DNA from 3 places in the Streptomyces sp. NPDC001744 genome. Region 3 is predicted to be linked to each of the others. Evidence: riboswitches for the same ligand, from Rfam matches in the RefSeq annotation. Region 3 holds a riboswitch; each other region holds the start of a gene.
The links. Region 3 has a riboswitch for thiamine pyrophosphate ahead of thiO (glycine oxidase ThiO). Riboswitches for the same ligand answer to the same signal wherever they lie in the genome.
Positions count from the first base shown of each region.

Region 1: linked by a shared signal. The riboswitch ahead of ACFYZY_RS04280 (thiamine ABC transporter substrate binding subunit) and the one ahead of thiO (glycine oxidase ThiO) in region 3 are both predicted to bind thiamine pyrophosphate.
Region 2: linked by a shared signal. The riboswitch ahead of thiC (phosphomethylpyrimidine synthase ThiC) and the one ahead of thiO (glycine oxidase ThiO) in region 3 are both predicted to bind thiamine pyrophosphate.

Region 1 covers NZ_JBIAUG010000002.1:390,876-396,068, forward strand. Annotated here, with positions in the region: gene pyrH (UMP kinase) at 1-275, shown strand, start outside; gene frr (ribosome recycling factor) at 370-927, shown strand; gene ACFYZY_RS04270 (phosphatidate cytidylyltransferase) at 927-2,042, shown strand; gene rlmN (23S rRNA (adenine(2503)-C(2))-methyltransferase RlmN) at 2,158-3,264, shown strand; TPP riboswitch at 3,314-3,423, shown strand; gene ACFYZY_RS04280 (thiamine ABC transporter substrate binding subunit) at 3,507-4,598, shown strand; gene ACFYZY_RS04285 (ABC transporter permease) at 4,655-5,193, shown strand, end outside.
Region 2 covers NZ_JBIAUG010000004.1:166,135-171,327, forward strand. Annotated here, with positions in the region: gene thiC (phosphomethylpyrimidine synthase ThiC) at 1-1,134, opposite strand, end outside; TPP riboswitch at 1,129-1,274, opposite strand; gene ACFYZY_RS06925 (YibE/F family protein) at 1,346-2,752, shown strand; gene ACFYZY_RS06930 (SsgA family sporulation/cell division regulator) at 3,028-3,468, opposite strand; gene ACFYZY_RS06935 (IclR family transcriptional regulator) at 3,607-4,332, opposite strand; gene ACFYZY_RS06940 (DUF5326 family protein) at 4,613-4,831, opposite strand; gene ACFYZY_RS06945 (cupin domain-containing protein) at 4,989-5,193, opposite strand, start outside.
Region 3 covers NZ_JBIAUG010000018.1:163,528-168,720, reverse strand. Annotated here, with positions in the region: gene ACFYZY_RS21835 (NAD(P)/FAD-dependent oxidoreductase) at 1-759, opposite strand, end outside; TPP riboswitch at 853-965, shown strand; gene thiO (glycine oxidase ThiO) at 963-2,141, shown strand; gene thiS (sulfur carrier protein ThiS) at 2,138-2,398, shown strand; gene ACFYZY_RS21820 (thiazole synthase) at 2,404-3,198, shown strand; gene pknB (Stk1 family PASTA domain-containing Ser/Thr kinase) at 3,287-5,193, shown strand, end outside.

The DNA of each region.
Region 1 (5,193 bases), on a different contig from region 3:
ACGCCGAGGCGCTGCTCATGGGCAAGAACGGCGTCGACGGGGTCTACGACTCCGACCCCAAGCGCAACCCCGACGCGGTCAAGTTCGACGCCCTCGAGTACGGCGAGGTGATCGCCCGCGACCTCAAGGTCGCCGACGCCACCGCCGTCACCCTGTGCCGTGACAACGACCTCCCGATCCTCGTCTTCGAACTGCTCACCGAGGGCAATATCGCGCGCGCGGTGAAGGGTGAGAAGATCGGCACGCTCGTGAGCGACCAGGGCACCCGGGCCTGACCCGAACCGGGAACCGCCCCGCGAGGGGCTGGACGACAGCCCTGCCGGTCGTACACCGTGCAGGACACAACGCGACGACACGCAGGAGCAAGTGGTGATCGAAGAGACCCTCCTCGAGGCCGAGGAGAAGATGGAGAAGGCCGTCGTGGTCGCCAAGGAGGACTTCGCCGCGATCCGCACCGGCCGTGCGCACCCGGCGATGTTCAACAAGATCGTGGCGGACTACTACGGCGCCATCACCCCCATCAACCAGCTGGCCTCCTTCTCCGTCCCGGAGCCGCGGATGGCCGTGGTGACCCCGTTCGACAAGAGCGCGCTGCGCAACATCGAGCAGGCGATCCGCGACTCGGACCTCGGCGTCAACCCGAGCAACGACGGCAACATCATCCGGGTGGTGTTCCCCGAGCTGACGGAGGAGCGCCGCCGCGAGTACATCAAGGTCGCCAAGGGCAAGGCCGAGGACTCGAAGATCTCGATCCGCTCGGTGCGCCGCAAGGCCAAGGAGTCCATCGACAAGCTCGTCAAGGACGGCGAGGTCGGCGAGGACGAGGGCCGCCGCGCGGAGAAGGAGCTCGACGACACCACCGCGAAGTACGTCACGCAGGTGGACGAGCTGCTCAAGCACAAGGAAGCCGAGCTGCTCGAGGTCTGATGAACGACTCTTCCTGGGGTGCCCCGGCCGGTCCTCCCGGCCGCGGGGGGCCCGACCAGGGGCCCGCCCCGGCGGGTCCCGCACACGAGGGGCATCCTGCGTCGCAGACTCGCCCCATGCCCCTCGTGCCCGACGTCCCCGCCGGCGGATTCCAGGACGGACACGGCCGGGGGGCCGCTCACCCGAGCGGCCCCCCGTTCCGTGACGGGACGCCGTACGAGCACCCGCACGAGCACCCGCAGGAGCCCATGTCCAGCCCCGCCCCGCCTCCGTCGTCCGCGCCCCCGCCGCGGCAGAAGAAGAGCGCGGGCCGGGACCTGGGCGCGGCCATAGGGGTCGGAGTCGGACTCGGCGCCGTCATCATCGCGTCGCTGTTCATCTGGAAGGCCGCGTTCGTCGGGGTCGTGGCGGTCGCCGTGGTGGTCGGGCTGTGGGAGCTGACCTCCCGCCTCCAGGAGCGCAAGCAGATCGGGGCACCGCTGGTGCCGCTCGCGGTCGGCGGCGCGGCGATGGTCGTCGCCGGGTACGCGCGCGGTCCCGAGGGCGCCTGGGTCGCGACGGCCCTGACGGCGCTCGCGGTCCTGGTGTGGCGGATGGCGAAGCCCCCCGAGGGCTATCTGAAGGACGTCACGGCGGGCGTGTTCGCCGCGTTCTACGTGCCGTTCCTGGCGACGTTCGTGTCCCTGCTGCTGACCGCGGACGACGGCCCGTGGCGGGTGCTGACCTTCCTGCTCCTGACGGTGGTCAGCGACACCGGGGCGTACGCGGTCGGCTGGCGCTTCGGCAAGCACAAGCTGGCGCCGCGCATCAGCCCCGGCAAGACCCGCGAGGGCCTGGCCGGCGCGGTGGCGTTCGCGATGGCCGCGGGCGCGCTGTGCATGCAGTTCATGATCGACGACGGGGTCTGGTGGCAGGGTCTGGTCCTCGGTCTCGCGGTGGCGGCGAGCGCGACGCTCGGCGACCTCGGCGAGTCGATGATCAAGCGCGACCTGGGCATCAAGGACATGGGCACGCTGCTGCCCGGTCACGGCGGCATCATGGACCGGCTCGACTCCCTGCTGCCGACGGCGCCGGTGGTGTGGCTGCTGCTCGCGCTGTTCGTCGGCACCGGCTGACCCGCTGGTCCCGCCGCGGGAAGAGCGGCCGTCCCCAAAGCGTTCCTCCGGGAGGGGTCCGCCGTCCACAAGGGCGGCGGGCCCTTCCTCGTATCTCTGCGACACTGGTAGGACCATGCCCAAGCCCGGAGAACTCACTTTCGTCGCCCCCCGCGGAGCCAAGAAGCCGCCGCGGCACCTCGCCGACCTCACGCCCGCCGAGCGGAAGGAGGCCGTCGCCGCGATCGGCGAGAAGCCCTTCCGCGCCAAGCAGCTGTCCACGCACTACTTCGCGCGGTACGCGCACGACCCCGCCGAGTGGACCGACATCCCCGCCGCCTCGCGGGAGAAGCTGGCCGGGGAGCTGCTGCCCGACCTGATGTCCGTGGTGCGGCACATCTCGTGCGACGACGACACCACCCGCAAGACCCTGTGGCGGCTGCACGACGGCACGCTCGTGGAGTCGGTGCTCATGCGCTACCCGGACCGGGTCACCATGTGCATCTCCTCGCAGGCCGGCTGCGGCATGAACTGCCCGTTCTGCGCGACCGGGCAGGCCGGGCTCGACCGGAACCTGTCGACCGCCGAGATCGTGCACCAGATCGTGGACGGCATGCGGGCCCTGCGCGACGGCGAGGTGCCCGGCGGACCGGCGCGGCTGTCCAACATCGTGTTCATGGGCATGGGCGAGCCGCTCGCCAACTACAAGCGGGTCGTCGGCGCCATCCGCCGGCTCACCGACCCCGAGCCCGACGGCCTGGGCCTGTCCCAGCGCGGCATCACCGTCTCCACCGTCGGGCTCGTGCCCGCGATGCTGCGCTTCGCCGACGAGGGCTTCAAGTGCCGGCTCGCGGTCTCCCTGCACGCCCCCGACGACGAGCTGCGCGACACCCTCGTGCCCGTCAACACGCGCTGGAAGGTGCGGGAGGTCCTCGACGCGGCCTGGGAGTACGCGGAGAAGTCCGGGCGCCGGATCTCCATCGAGTACGCCCTCATCCGGGACATCAACGACCAGGCGTGGCGCGGCGACCTGCTCGGCCGGCTCCTCAAGGGCAGGCGGGTGCACGTCAACCTGATCCCGCTGAACCCGACGCCCGGCTCGAAGTGGACCGCCTCCCGTCCCGAGGACGAGAAGGCGTTCGTCGAGGCCATCGCCCGTCACGGCGTGCCGGTGACCGTCCGCGACACCCGGGGCCAGGAGATCGACGGGGCCTGCGGGCAGCTCGCGGCCGCCGAACGCTGACCTTGTACCCTGAGGTCGAACACACATCTTCATAGTCACTCCGACAGATTCATTCCGACAGGGGAGCGCCACAGCGCTGAGAGTGCGGTGCCGTCAGACCGCAGACCCTCTGAACCTCGCCCAGGTCATTCTGGGTAGGGAGTTCGGTCGTTAACTCAAGCTGTTGCGCCCTGCCCGCGTCCGGTCCGCCGGCCGCGGGCAGGGCCGCGTCTCTTCCTGGTCCCACCCAGGAGGAAAACTCAGTGAGCATCAGGAAGCAGGCCGCCGCCGCGCTCCTCGCGGCGCTCGGCGTCACCGCCCTCGCCGCCTGCGGCACCGGCGGCGCCCACGAGGCCGCGGGCAGGACCGGCACGCCCGCGCCGAAGACCGTGACCCTCGTGAGCCACGACTCGTTCAACGCCTCCAAGGAGGTCCTGGCCGAGTTCACGAAGCGGACCGGTTTCACCGTCAAGGTCCTCAAGGCCGGCGACGCGGGCGAGGCCGTCAACAAGGAGATCCTGACCAAGGGCTCCCCGCAGGGCGACGTCTTCTTCGGCGTCGACAACACCCTGCTCTCCCGCGCCCTCGACAACGGCATCTTCGTGCCGTACGAGGCGAAGGGCCTGGACCGGGTCCCGGCGGAGTACCGGCTCGACAAGGAGAACCGGGTCACGCCGGTCGACTCCGGCGACATCTGCGTCAACTACGACAAGAAGTACTTCGCCGACAGGAAGCTGGCGCCGCCGGTGACCTTCGACGACCTGGCGAAGCCGGAGTACAGGGACCTGCTCGTGGTCGAGAACCCCGAGCGGTCCTCCCCGGGCCTCGGCTTCCTCCTCGGCACGGCCGCGAAGTACGGCGACGACGGCTGGCAGGGCTACTGGAAGAAGCTCAGGGCCAACGGCGTGAAGACCGTCGACAGCTGGGAGCTCGCCTACAACCAGGAGTTCTCCGGCTCGGCCGGCGGCAGGAAGGCCAAGGGCGACCGGCCGCTGGTCGTCTCGTACGCCTCCAGCCCGCCGGTCGAGGTGCTGTACGCCGAGCCCCGGCCGAAGGAGGCGCCCACCGGGGTCTCCACCGGCACCTGCTTCCGGCAGACCGAGTTCGCGGGCCTGCTGAACGGGGCGAAGAACCCCGAGGGCGGCAGGGCGCTGATCGACTTCCTGGTCTCGAAGACGTTCCAGGAGGACATGCCGCTCCAGATGTTCGTCAACCCCGTGGCGAAGGACGCGGCCCTGCCGGGGCTGTTCACCGAGCACGGCGTGGTCGTGGAGAAGCCGGAGACCATGGCGCCCGGGAAGATCGCCGAGAAGCGCGACGCGTGGATCCAGCAGTGGTCCTCGACCGTCCGGTAACCAGGCCCCCGGTGACCAGGAAGGACGTGCGCGGGAACGTGACGCGGCTCGGGCTCATGGCCCTGCCCGTCGCGTTCTTCGCGGTCTTCTTCGCGTGGCCCGTCGCGTCCATCGTGGACCGGGGGCTGCGGCCCGGCGGGACCTGGCGGTTCGGCCGGATCGGCGAGACGCTGACCCGGCCGGACGTCCTCGACGTCCTCGGCTTCACCGTCTGGCAGGCCCTCGCCTCCACCGGCCTCACCCTGCTCGTCGCCCTGCCCGGCGCGTACGTCTTCGCCCGCCTCGACTTCCCCGGCAAGAACGTCCTGCGGGCCGTGGTCACGGTGCCGTTCGTGCTGCCCACCGTCCTGGTCGGCACGGCGTTCCTGGCGCTGGCCGGCCGGAACGGGCTCACGGACGAACTGTGGGGGCTGCGGCTCGACACGAGCGTGTGGGCGATCCTCCTCGCCCACGTCTTCTTCAACTACGCGGTCGTCGTCCGGACCGTCGGCGGTCTCTGGGCCCAGCTCGACCCGCGCCAGGAGGAGGCCGCCCGGGTCCTCGGCGCCTCCCGCTCCACGGCCTGGCGGACGGTGACGCTGCCCGCGCTCGTCCC
Region 2 (5,193 bases), on a different contig from region 3:
GAGCGTGCGCAGCTCCGCGAACTGCGCCTCGTCGTTGGCGTCCGCGATCGAACCGGGGCGCAGGCCGTCGCCGAGCGAGTACGTGACGTCGTACGCCGCCAGGATCTCGCAGAGCTCCTCGAAGTGCGTGTAGAGGAAGTTCTCCTTGTGGTGCGCGAGGCACCAGGCGGCCATGATCGAGCCGCCGCGCGAGACGATGCCGGTCTTGCGGCGCGCGGTGAGCGGCACGTACGGCAGGAGTACGCCGGCGTGCACCGTCATGTAGTCCACGCCCTGCTCGGCCTGTTCGATCACCGTGTCCTTGTAGATCTCCCAGCTCAGCTCCTCGGCCCTGCCGTCCACCTTCTCCAGGGCCTGGTAGAGCGGCACGGTGCCGATCGGCACGGGAGAGTTGCGCAGCACCCACTCGCGGGTGGTGTGGATGTTGCGGCCGGTGGACAGGTCCATGACCGTGTCGGCGCCCCACTTGGTCGCCCAGGTCATCTTCTCCACCTCCTCCTCGATGGAGGAGGTGACGGCGGAGTTGCCGATGTTGGCGTTGACCTTCACCAGGAATCGCTTGCCGATGATCATCGGCTCGATCTCCGGGTGGTTGACGTTCGCCGGGAGCACGGCCCGGCCCGCGGCGATCTCCTCCCACACGACCTCGGGGGAGACGTTCTCCCGGATCGCGACGTACTCCATCTCTGGCGTGATCTCGCCACGGCGGGCGTACGCGAGCTGCGTCACCGCCCGGCCCTCGCGGCCCCGGCGGGGCAGGCGTGGGCGGCCGGGGAAGACGGCGTCGAGGTTCTTGAGGCCGCCGCCGCGCGGCGAGGTGTGCTTGATGCCGTCGTCCTCGGGGCGGGCCGGGCGGCCCGCGTACTCCTCGGTGTCACCGCGCGCGACGATCCAGTTCTCGCGCAGCGGCGGAAGGCCCCGCCGCACGTCGGTGTCGACGGCCGGGTCGGTGTACGGGCCGGACGTGTCGTACAGCGTGACGTCCCTGCCGTTGGTGAGGTGCACCTGACGGACCGGCACCCGCAGATCGGGGCGCGAGCCCTGGACGTACCCCTTGTGCCAGCCCGGCGTGCGCTGCTGTCCGTCGGCCCGGTTCTGGTCGGAGGCAGGCGTGCGTGCGTCCTGAATGGTCATGAGACCGAATCTCCCTACGCCGGCATTACCCGGTAACAGGTTCGGCGGTCGGCGCAGCCCTTCCCGTACGTACGTCGGTACGCGCGTACGGTGATCAGCGCCCTCTCAGCCCGGTGCTCCGAGCTCCCGCGTGTGCAAAGGTGCCACCACGCTAACGCCCTTCCGGGCGTGCTGAACAGTGGGCCTCCGGCGTTCTTGCGATGATCGGTCGGTGACTTTCCCCCAGCAGAGCCCCGAGCCGCACGACCACACCCACGGCCCGGCTCCCTCCCACGGCCCCGGGCACGGGAGCGGAACCGGGCACGACCGGGGATCCGGACACGGACACAGCCACAGTCACGGCCCCGCCGCTCCGGTCTCCCGGCACCTGCGCAAGGTCATCGCCGCCGTCCTGATCCCCTTCGCCACCGCCGTCGTGGTCGGGCTCGCGGTCCTGTGGCCCGGCGGCGCCCCCGCGCACGAACGCACGGGCGTCGGTTTCGACCGGCGGACCGAGCAGGGCCGGGTCGTCTCCGTCGAGTCCGTCGACTGCAAGGTCGTGAACGTCGGCCAGGTCCCGCCGACCGGGGACACCTCCACCCCGGAGGGGCGCGAGGCGGTCGACGCCCAGCGGGGGCAGTGCGGGAAGGCGACGATCGAGGTCACCACCGGTCCGGACAAGGGGCGCGAGTTCACCGAGATCGTCCAGCCCGGTGCGCCGCGCCAACTGCGCGAGGGCCAGGGCGTGGTGGTGGCGTACGCCCCCGACGCCCCGCACGACCTCCAGTACTCGGTGACGGACGTGAACCGCAAGCTGCCGATGGCGCTGCTCGCCGGCGTCTTCGCCCTCGCGGTCGTGGTGGTCGGCCGGCTGCGGGGGCTCATGGCCCTGATCGCGCTGGTCGTGAGTTTCCTGGTGCTGACGTTCTTCATCCTGCCGGCGATCCTGCAGGGGTCGAACCCGCTGGTCGTGGCGGTGGTCGGATCGAGCGCGATCATGCTGATCGCGCTCTACATGTGCCACGGGCTCTCGGCTCGCACCTCGGTCGCGGTGCTCGGCACGCTGATCTCACTGCTGCTGATCGGTCTGCTCGGCTCCCTCTTCATCGGCTGGGCGTCGCTCAGCGGCAACACAGACGACAACACCGGGCTGATCCACGGGCTCTACCCGGAGATCGACATGTCCGGCCTGCTCCTGGCCGGAGTCATCATCGGGTCGCTCGGCGTGCTCGACGACGTGACGGTCACGCAGACGTCGGCCGTCTGGGAACTCCACCAGGCCGACCCGACCATGGGGCCGCGCGGGCTCTACCGGGCGGGCATCCGGATCGGCCGCGACCACATCGCCTCGGTCGTGAACACGCTGGTGCTCGCCTACGCGGGCGCCGCCCTCCCGCTGCTGCTCCTCTTCTCCATCGCGCAGAGCAGCATGGGAACGGTGGCCAACAGCGAGCTGGTCGCCGAGGAGATCGTCCGGACGCTGATCGGTTCGATCGGCCTGGTGGCGTCCGTTCCGGTCACCACGGCGCTCGCGGCCCTGGTGGTCTCCGCCGACCGTACGGAGGGCTCCCGGCAGCCGGGGACGGGCAGCCGGAACTCCGCTCCGACACGGGGCGGACGCCGCCGCCGCGCCAAGTGAGGCACCCGGCCCGGCGGCCCGACGACGGGGCTGCCCGGCACCGGGATGTCCTGGTGTCAGGGCAGCGCGTCGGCACAACGGCTAGGTGACACGACCGCCCGATGACGCGACGACGTGACGACACGACGGCTCGGTACCGAGACAGACCGACACCACCACGGGCCGACGGCGTGACGGTCCGGTGGTTCGACGGCGCGCCGGCTCGGGGGGACGGCAACGCAGAAGGTCCGGATGTCGGTACGGGTCGGATCACGCGGTGACGGAAGGGGTACGGCTCAGGCGGGCCCTGCGTTCTCCTCGGCCAGAATCCTGCCCAGCGCGGCCTCCAGGTTCCCTTCGAAGTCACCCAGTGTCCGTTCCTGACCGAGCGGAACCAGCTTGTCCGTACGGTCGAGGAACGCGACGAGAGGAGGTGCGCTGGCCCGGAAGAGGGCGCGGTCGCTGCCGACCTGGAGCCGGATGGTGACGTCCGAGAGCCGCTCGGGCTCCGTCGGGGCGATGTGCACATCGCCGTCGCCGCTCGGCCGGTTGATTCCGTCGAGCAGCAACTCCCGGCCGAAGGCCCAGGTGACGGGCGCGTCCCCGGGAAGGTGGAACGTCATGCGCACCGCGTAGGGGTCCCGGGCCTCATACCGCAGTTCGACCGGGATCTTGAAAGAGAGCTCCTCGGAGACGAGGAAGCTCATCAGGACCTCGGCCTGAACCGACTCTCGCATCATGTACCCCGCAGTAGATGGAGCAGTTGTGTAAACACAGCTGCTGAAAGCTGTGACCGAAACGGCCAGGAATGATCCCCCGTGGCCCTCTTGACGCAATCGTGCTGTAAGCACTACCAGATCACAAGGAGTGATTTTTCAGATACTGATAGAGAGGACGACCGAACTGAAGAGCGCACCGATCTCTGTACGTAGTCGCTCGATCGCCGGGAGCAACCGATCTTCCTGGTGGAGGGGTACGGAAATCGCCATCGCGGCCACCGTGGAGCCCGCGGTGAGGGGGATCGCGGCACAGACCGTGCCAAGTGCATATTCCTGACGCTCCACCAGGGGTTCCATTCTCCCCAAAGCGCCCAAACGATCCAAAAGGGCCTGGCGGTTACGCACCGTGTACGGGGTGATGGATTCCACCGGGTACCGGTCAAGGTGGTCTTGACGAGTTTTCGAATCGAGTTGTCCCAGCAGACACTGCCCGATCGCATGGGCGTGCGCGGTCTCGCGGAAGTCGGCCCATTCCTCCACGGCGGGGGCGGAGGGGGTGTCGGCGACGGCGACGAGCTCCACCTCTCCCTCGCGGTAGAGGGCGAAGTAGATCGGGACCCCGATCTCGTCCCGCCAGCGGGCGAGAGAATTCTCGATCTTGATGCGACGATTCTGCACGGCTCCGCTGCCGGCCAGTCGGACGGCGGCGTCTCCCAGGAAGAACGCGCCCTTCTCGCGGAGCAGATAGCCCTCGTGCGTCAGAGTGCGGAGCAGGTGGTACGTGGTGGGCAGCGGAAGGCCCGTCTCGCGGGCGAGTTGCTTGGCCGGGGCGCCCTCCCGGTGGGAGGCCACCGCCTCCAGAAGTCTCAGCGCTCTCTGCACCGAGCCGATCAGAGTAGGCGCGGTCGTCTGCGTAGCTGTGGCCAAAGGTCACCCCCAGGCGTGACGACGGATGCACCGCACCCGCCCGCGGGGGCCGCCCCCGCGCCCGCCGGGCCTGGGAAACCGCTGGTCAGTAAGGATGCCTACGCCTGTAGTCCCCATCGCGGCGGAGAGATTCCACTGTAGTGGCAGCCCTTGGGCCCCCACCCCGTACAGCCCGGCCCGTTCCCCCGCCCGGGCTAACACTCCCCACCGCCGTCATACCGACGGGTAATCGTTGCTACCAGTCCTGACGCGACCGCTCCGAAGAGCTGAACTTCCGTACGACGTACATCAGTCCGGCAACGAGGGCCACGAAGAGCAGCACCTTGAAGAGGAGGCCGATCACGACGGTCAGGATGCTGGTGATCAGCCCGCCGAAGACGAGCAGCACAAGGGCGGGTATGGCCACCCACCTCACCCACCAGGGCATCCCCGCGAGAATCTCCCGTACGGCCATCGTCCTACCTCGCTTCCGCAGATCCGCTCCGCACACTCCGTGCCGAACACCTCAAGGCTAGGCGCCGGGAGGAACCCACGGGGGCCCCGCAGCCCCCGCTCTCCCCTGATCCACCCCCTAGGGGCCCGGCCTCCGCAGGCTCGGGAATCTCAGGGGTTCAGCCCTCCGGGGGCGAGAAGACCACCATGACCCGCAGGTCCTCGCTGATGTGGTGGAACTTGTGCTCCACCCCGGCCGGCACGTAGACCACGCTGCCGCGCGCCACCTGGGTCGTCTCGGTGCCGACCGTGATCGCCGCCCGGCCGCTCACCACGAAGTACACCTCGTCCTGACGGTGCGGCTGCTGCGGGTCGAGCTCCCCG
Region 3 (5,193 bases):
GTCCGGGCCGAGGGCGATGCCGGAGCCGGCGAGCCAGTCGGTGGCCGGACGCGCGCCGATGCCGACGACGACGGCCCCGGCGGGCAGTTCGCGGCCGTCGGCGAGGACGACGCGGCCGGGTTCGACGGTCGCCACGCGTGCGCGGGTGAGGAGTTCGGCGCCGCTCCGGCCGTACCACTCGGCCATGGGGGCGGCGACCTCGGCGGGCAGGGTGCCGGCGAGGGGCAGGTCCGCGGCTTCCAGGACGGTGACGGCGCAGCCGGCCCCGAGCGCGGCGGTGGCGAACTCGGCGCCGATCCAGCCGGCGCCGACGACCACGACGGGGCGGCGGTGCTCCAGGACGGCGCCGAGGCGCACGGCGTCGTCCAGGGTGCGGAGCAGGTGGACGCCGGGGACGCCCTCGGAGCCGGGCAGGGTGACCGGGTGGGCGCCGGTGGCGATCACCAGGGTGTCGTACGGGACGGGTCCGGCCCCGGTGTCGATCTCGTGGTCGGCGGCGCGCAGTCCGGTGACGGCGACGCCGAGCCGGAGTTCGACGTCCAGCGCCTCGAAGTCGACCTCGAAGGCGGAGCCCTCGGCCTTTCCGAGGAGGACCGCCTTGGAGAGCGGGGGCCGGTCGTAGGGCTGGTGGGGTTCGGCCCCGATGAGGGTGACGGGGCCGGTGAAGCCCTGTTCCCGCAGGGCGACGGCGGTCTGCACGCCCGCCATTCCGGCGCCGACGACCACGACCTGCCGCTGGGTCTGCTGCTGCTCGCTCACCCGTCCACCTTACGCACCTGACGGGGCGTCAGGGCAAGGGGTGGCGGTGACCCCCTCGTGGCGGGGACCGGGCGGAAGCTAGTCTGGCGGGCGTAAAGCACTCGCGGGAGTCCGGACGCACCGGACTGAGAGGGAGGCTGGGCGGCCTCCGACCGTACGAACCTGATCCGGGTCATGCCGGCGAAGGGAGGGGCTGGACGCCCATGCGTTCTTCCGAGGCCCGAGGGGCCGACGTCCTCGTGGTCGGGGGCGGTGTCATCGGCCTGGTCACGGCCTGGCGGGCCGCGCTGCGCGGACTGCGCGTCGCCGTCGCCGACCCCGAGCCGGGCGGCGGGGCCGCGCGGGTCGCGGCCGGGATGCTCGCCGCCGTCACCGAGCTGCACCACGGCGAGGAGACCCTGCTCGGTCTCAACCTCGCCTCCGCCGCGCGCTACCCGGCCTTCGTCGCCGAGCTGGAGGAGGCCACCGGCCTCGACGTGGGCCACCGCGCCTGCGGCACCCTCGCCGTCGCCCTCGACGCCGACGACCGGGCGCACCTGCGCGAACTGCACGCCCTCCAGTCCCGCTGCGGACTCGCCTCGGAGTGGCTGAGCGGCCGCGAGTGCCGCCGCCTCGAACCGATGCTGGCGCCCGGGGTGCGCGGCGGCCTCCGGGCCGACGGCGACCACCAGGTGGACCCGCGCCGGCTCGCCGCCGCCCTCGTCGTCGCCTGCGAGCGGGCCGGGGTGGTCTTCCACCGGGCCCTCGCGGAACGCCTGACGGTGGTGCGGGGCCGGGCGCGGGGCGCCCTCCTCGCCGGGGGCGAGGAGGTGGCCGCCGGGCAGACCGTGCTCGCGGCGGGCAGTCTCAGCGGACGGCTCGCGGGGGTGCCGGAGGAGGTGCTGCCGCCCGTACGGCCCGTGAAGGGGCAGGTCCTGCGGCTGCGGGTGCCGCCCGCGTACGCCCCCTTCCTCTCCCGGACCGTCCGGGCCGTCGTGCGCGGCAGCCAGGTCTACCTGGTGCCCCGCGAGAACGGCGAGCTGGTCGTCGGCGCCACCAGCGAGGAGCTGGGCTGGGACACGACCGTGACGGCGGGCGGGGTGTACGAGCTGCTGCGCGACGCCCACGAGCTGGTCCCCGGGATCACCGAGCTGCCGCTCACCGAGACCCTGGCCGGGCTGCGCCCCGGCTCCCCGGACAACGCGCCGCTGCTGGGCCCCAGCGCCCTGCCCGGCCTGCACCTGGCCACCGGGCACCACCGCAACGGGGTGCTGCTCGCCCCGGTCACCGGCGACGTCCTGGCGGACGTGCTCACCACGGGCGTGCTGCCGGACGAGGCGCGCCCCTTCTCCCCCCGCCGCTTCTCCCCCGCCCCTCCCGTACGACAGGAGCAGCCCGCATGAACGTGCCCGCCGACGTACCCGCGCGCAGGCCCGCCGACGTGTCCGCGAACGCGTGCGTGAACGTGTTCGTGAACGGGGAGCCGCGCGCACTGTCCGGCCCCGTCTCCCTCGACGCCCTCGTCGCGACCCTCACCACCGCCCGCTCGGGCGTCGCCGCCGCCGTCAACGAGGCGGTCGTGCCGCGCGGCGAGTGGGCCTCGACGCCCCTGGGCGACGGGGACCGGGTGGAGATCCTCACCGCGGTGCAGGGGGGCTGAGCGCGATGTCCGACGACGTGTTCGTCCTCGGCGGCGCGGAGTTCTCCTCCCGCCTGATCATGGGAACCGGCGGGGCGCCCAGCCTCGACGTCCTGGAGCGCTCCCTGGTCGCCAGCGGCACGGAGCTGACCACGGTCGCCATGCGGCGCCTGGACCCGACCGTGCGGGGCTCGGTCCTCTCCGTCCTGGAACGGCTCGGCATCCGGGTCCTGCCCAACACGGCGGGCTGCTTCACGGCCGGGGAGGCCGTCCTGACCGCCCGGCTCGCCCGCGAGGCGCTCGGCACCGACTGGGTCAAGCTGGAGGTCGTCGCCGACGAGCGGACCCTGCTGCCCGACGGGGAGGAGCTCCTGAACGCGGCGGAGACCCTGGTGGACGAGGGCTTCACCGTCCTGCCGTACACCAACGACGACCCGGTCCTCGCCCGGAAGCTGGAGGACGTGGGGTGCGCGGCGATCATGCCGCTCGGTTCCCCCATCGGCTCCGGGCTCGGCATCCGCAACCCGCACAACTTCCGGCTGATCACGGAGCGGGCCGGGGTGCCGGTGATCCTGGACGCGGGGGCCGGCACGGCGTCGGACGCGGCCCTCGCGATGGAGCTGGGGTGCGCGGCGGTCATGCTGGCGTCGGCGGTGACCCGGGCGCGGGAGCCGGTCCTCATGGCCTCGGCGATGCGGCACGCGGTCGAGGCGGGCCGGCTCGCCCACCGGGCGGGCCGCATTCCGCGCCGCCACTTCGCGGAGGCGTCGTCCCCGGCGGAGGGCCTCGCGCACCTGGACCCGGAGCGCCCGGCGTTCTGAGGACGGGCGCCCCGCCGCACGTCACAGGTCTGCTGCGGTGCGGGACGACCGGGCGGGGCGCCCGTCCGCGGCTCGTAGACTCGACGCCGTGGACACGACCCTTCAGGACCCCCTCGTCGGGCGGCTGCTCGACGGCCGCTACCGCGTCGACGCGCGCATCGCCGTCGGCGGGATGGCCACGGTCTACCGGGCCCTCGACACCCGCCTCGACCGCGTCCTCGCGCTCAAGGTGATGCACCCGCAGCTGGCGGCGGACGCCGCCTTCGTCGAGCGGTTCATCCGCGAGGCGAAGTCCGTCGCCCGGCTCGCCCACCCCAACGTGGTCGGCGTCTTCGACCAGGGCGCCGAGGGCGCGTACGTCTACCTGGCGATGGAGTACGTCGCCGGCTGCACCCTCCGCGACGTGCTGCGCGAGCGCGGCGCCCTCCCGCCCCGCGCCGCCCTCGACATCCTGGAGCCGGTGCTCGCCGCGCTCGGCGCCGCCCACCGGGCCGGGTTCGTGCACCGGGACGTGAAGCCGGAGAACGTCCTGATAGGGGACGACGGCCGGGTGAAGGTCGCGGACTTCGGCCTCGTGCGGGCCGTGGGCTCGGCGACCGCCACCACCGGCTCGGTCCTCGGCACGGTCTCCTACCTGGCGCCGGAGCAGATCGAGCACGGCACCGCCGACACCCGCGCCGACGTGTACGCCTGCGGCGTCGTCCTGTACGAGATGCTGACCGGCGGCAAGCCCCACTCCGGCGAGACCCCCGCCCAGGTCCTCCACCAGCACCTGAACACGGACGTGCCCGCGCCCTCGGCCGCCGTCCCCGGGCTCGCCCCGGAGCTGGACGGGCTGGTCGCCGCCGCCGCGTCCCGCGACCCCGAAGCCCGCCCGCACGACGCCGTCGTCCTGCTCGGCCTGGTCCTCGAGGCCCGTGCCGCGCTCGGCGAGGAGCAGCTGGACGCGACGCCCCCGGGGGCCCTGTCCGGCGACCGGGACACCGCCGGGGACCGCACGAGCGTGATCGCCCGCGCCGTGCCGCCCGCCGGGGAGCACACCGGCGCGACCGACCCGCTCGTACCGGCGGGGGCCGTCGACCGGCAGGTGTCGCACACGAGCCGGCTGCCCGTGCCCGGGGTGCCGGCCGCCCCCGCGGCCGGCCGGCGCAGGCCCCCGCGCGGCCCGCTGCTCGTCGTCGCCGCCGTCCTGCTCGCCCTCGGCCTGGGCGCCGGGGTCTGGTACATCAATTCCGGCCAGTTCACCCGGGTCCCGGCCGTCCTCGGCCAGACCGAGGCCGTCGCGTCGAAGCGCATCACCGACGCCGGCCTGACGGTCGGCACGACGGAACGCGCCTTCAGCGACGTGTACGAGCGCGGCACCGTCATGGCCGCCGATCCCGCCCCCGGCGAGCGCCTGCGGGGCAACGGCACGGTCACCCTCACCCTCTCCCGGGGCCCCCGGATCGTGAAGGTGCCCCGCCTGCGGGACAGGCCCCTCGCGGAGGCGAAGCGCGCCCTGGAGAAGGAGGGGCTGGCCGTGGGCGTGGTCACCCGCGAGTTCAGCGACTCCGTCGCCCGGGGGTCCGTGATCGGCTCCGATCCCGAGCCCGGCACCGAGCGGAGTCCGGACTCGGCCGTCGCCCTGGTCGTCAGCAAGGGGGCACCCGTCGACGTGCCCGACGTCACCGGCGACGCCGTGCCCGACGCCACGGCCGCGCTCCAGGAGGCCGGGCTCACCGTCCGGGTCGCCCCGGAACGGGTCCACTCCCCCGAGGCCGCCGGCACGGTCGCCGCCCAGTCCCTCGCGCGGGGCAGCCGCGCCGCCGAGGGCGACACCATCACCCTCACCGTCTCCAAGGGGCCCCGGCAGGTCGAGGTCCCGGACGTCACGGGCGAGTCGACGGCGGACGCGCGGGCGGCCCTGGAGGACGCGGGCTTCGAGGTGAAGGTGGACAAGACCTTCCCCTACCTCGGCGACACGGTCGCGGCCCAGTCCGTGGAGGGCGGCTCCAC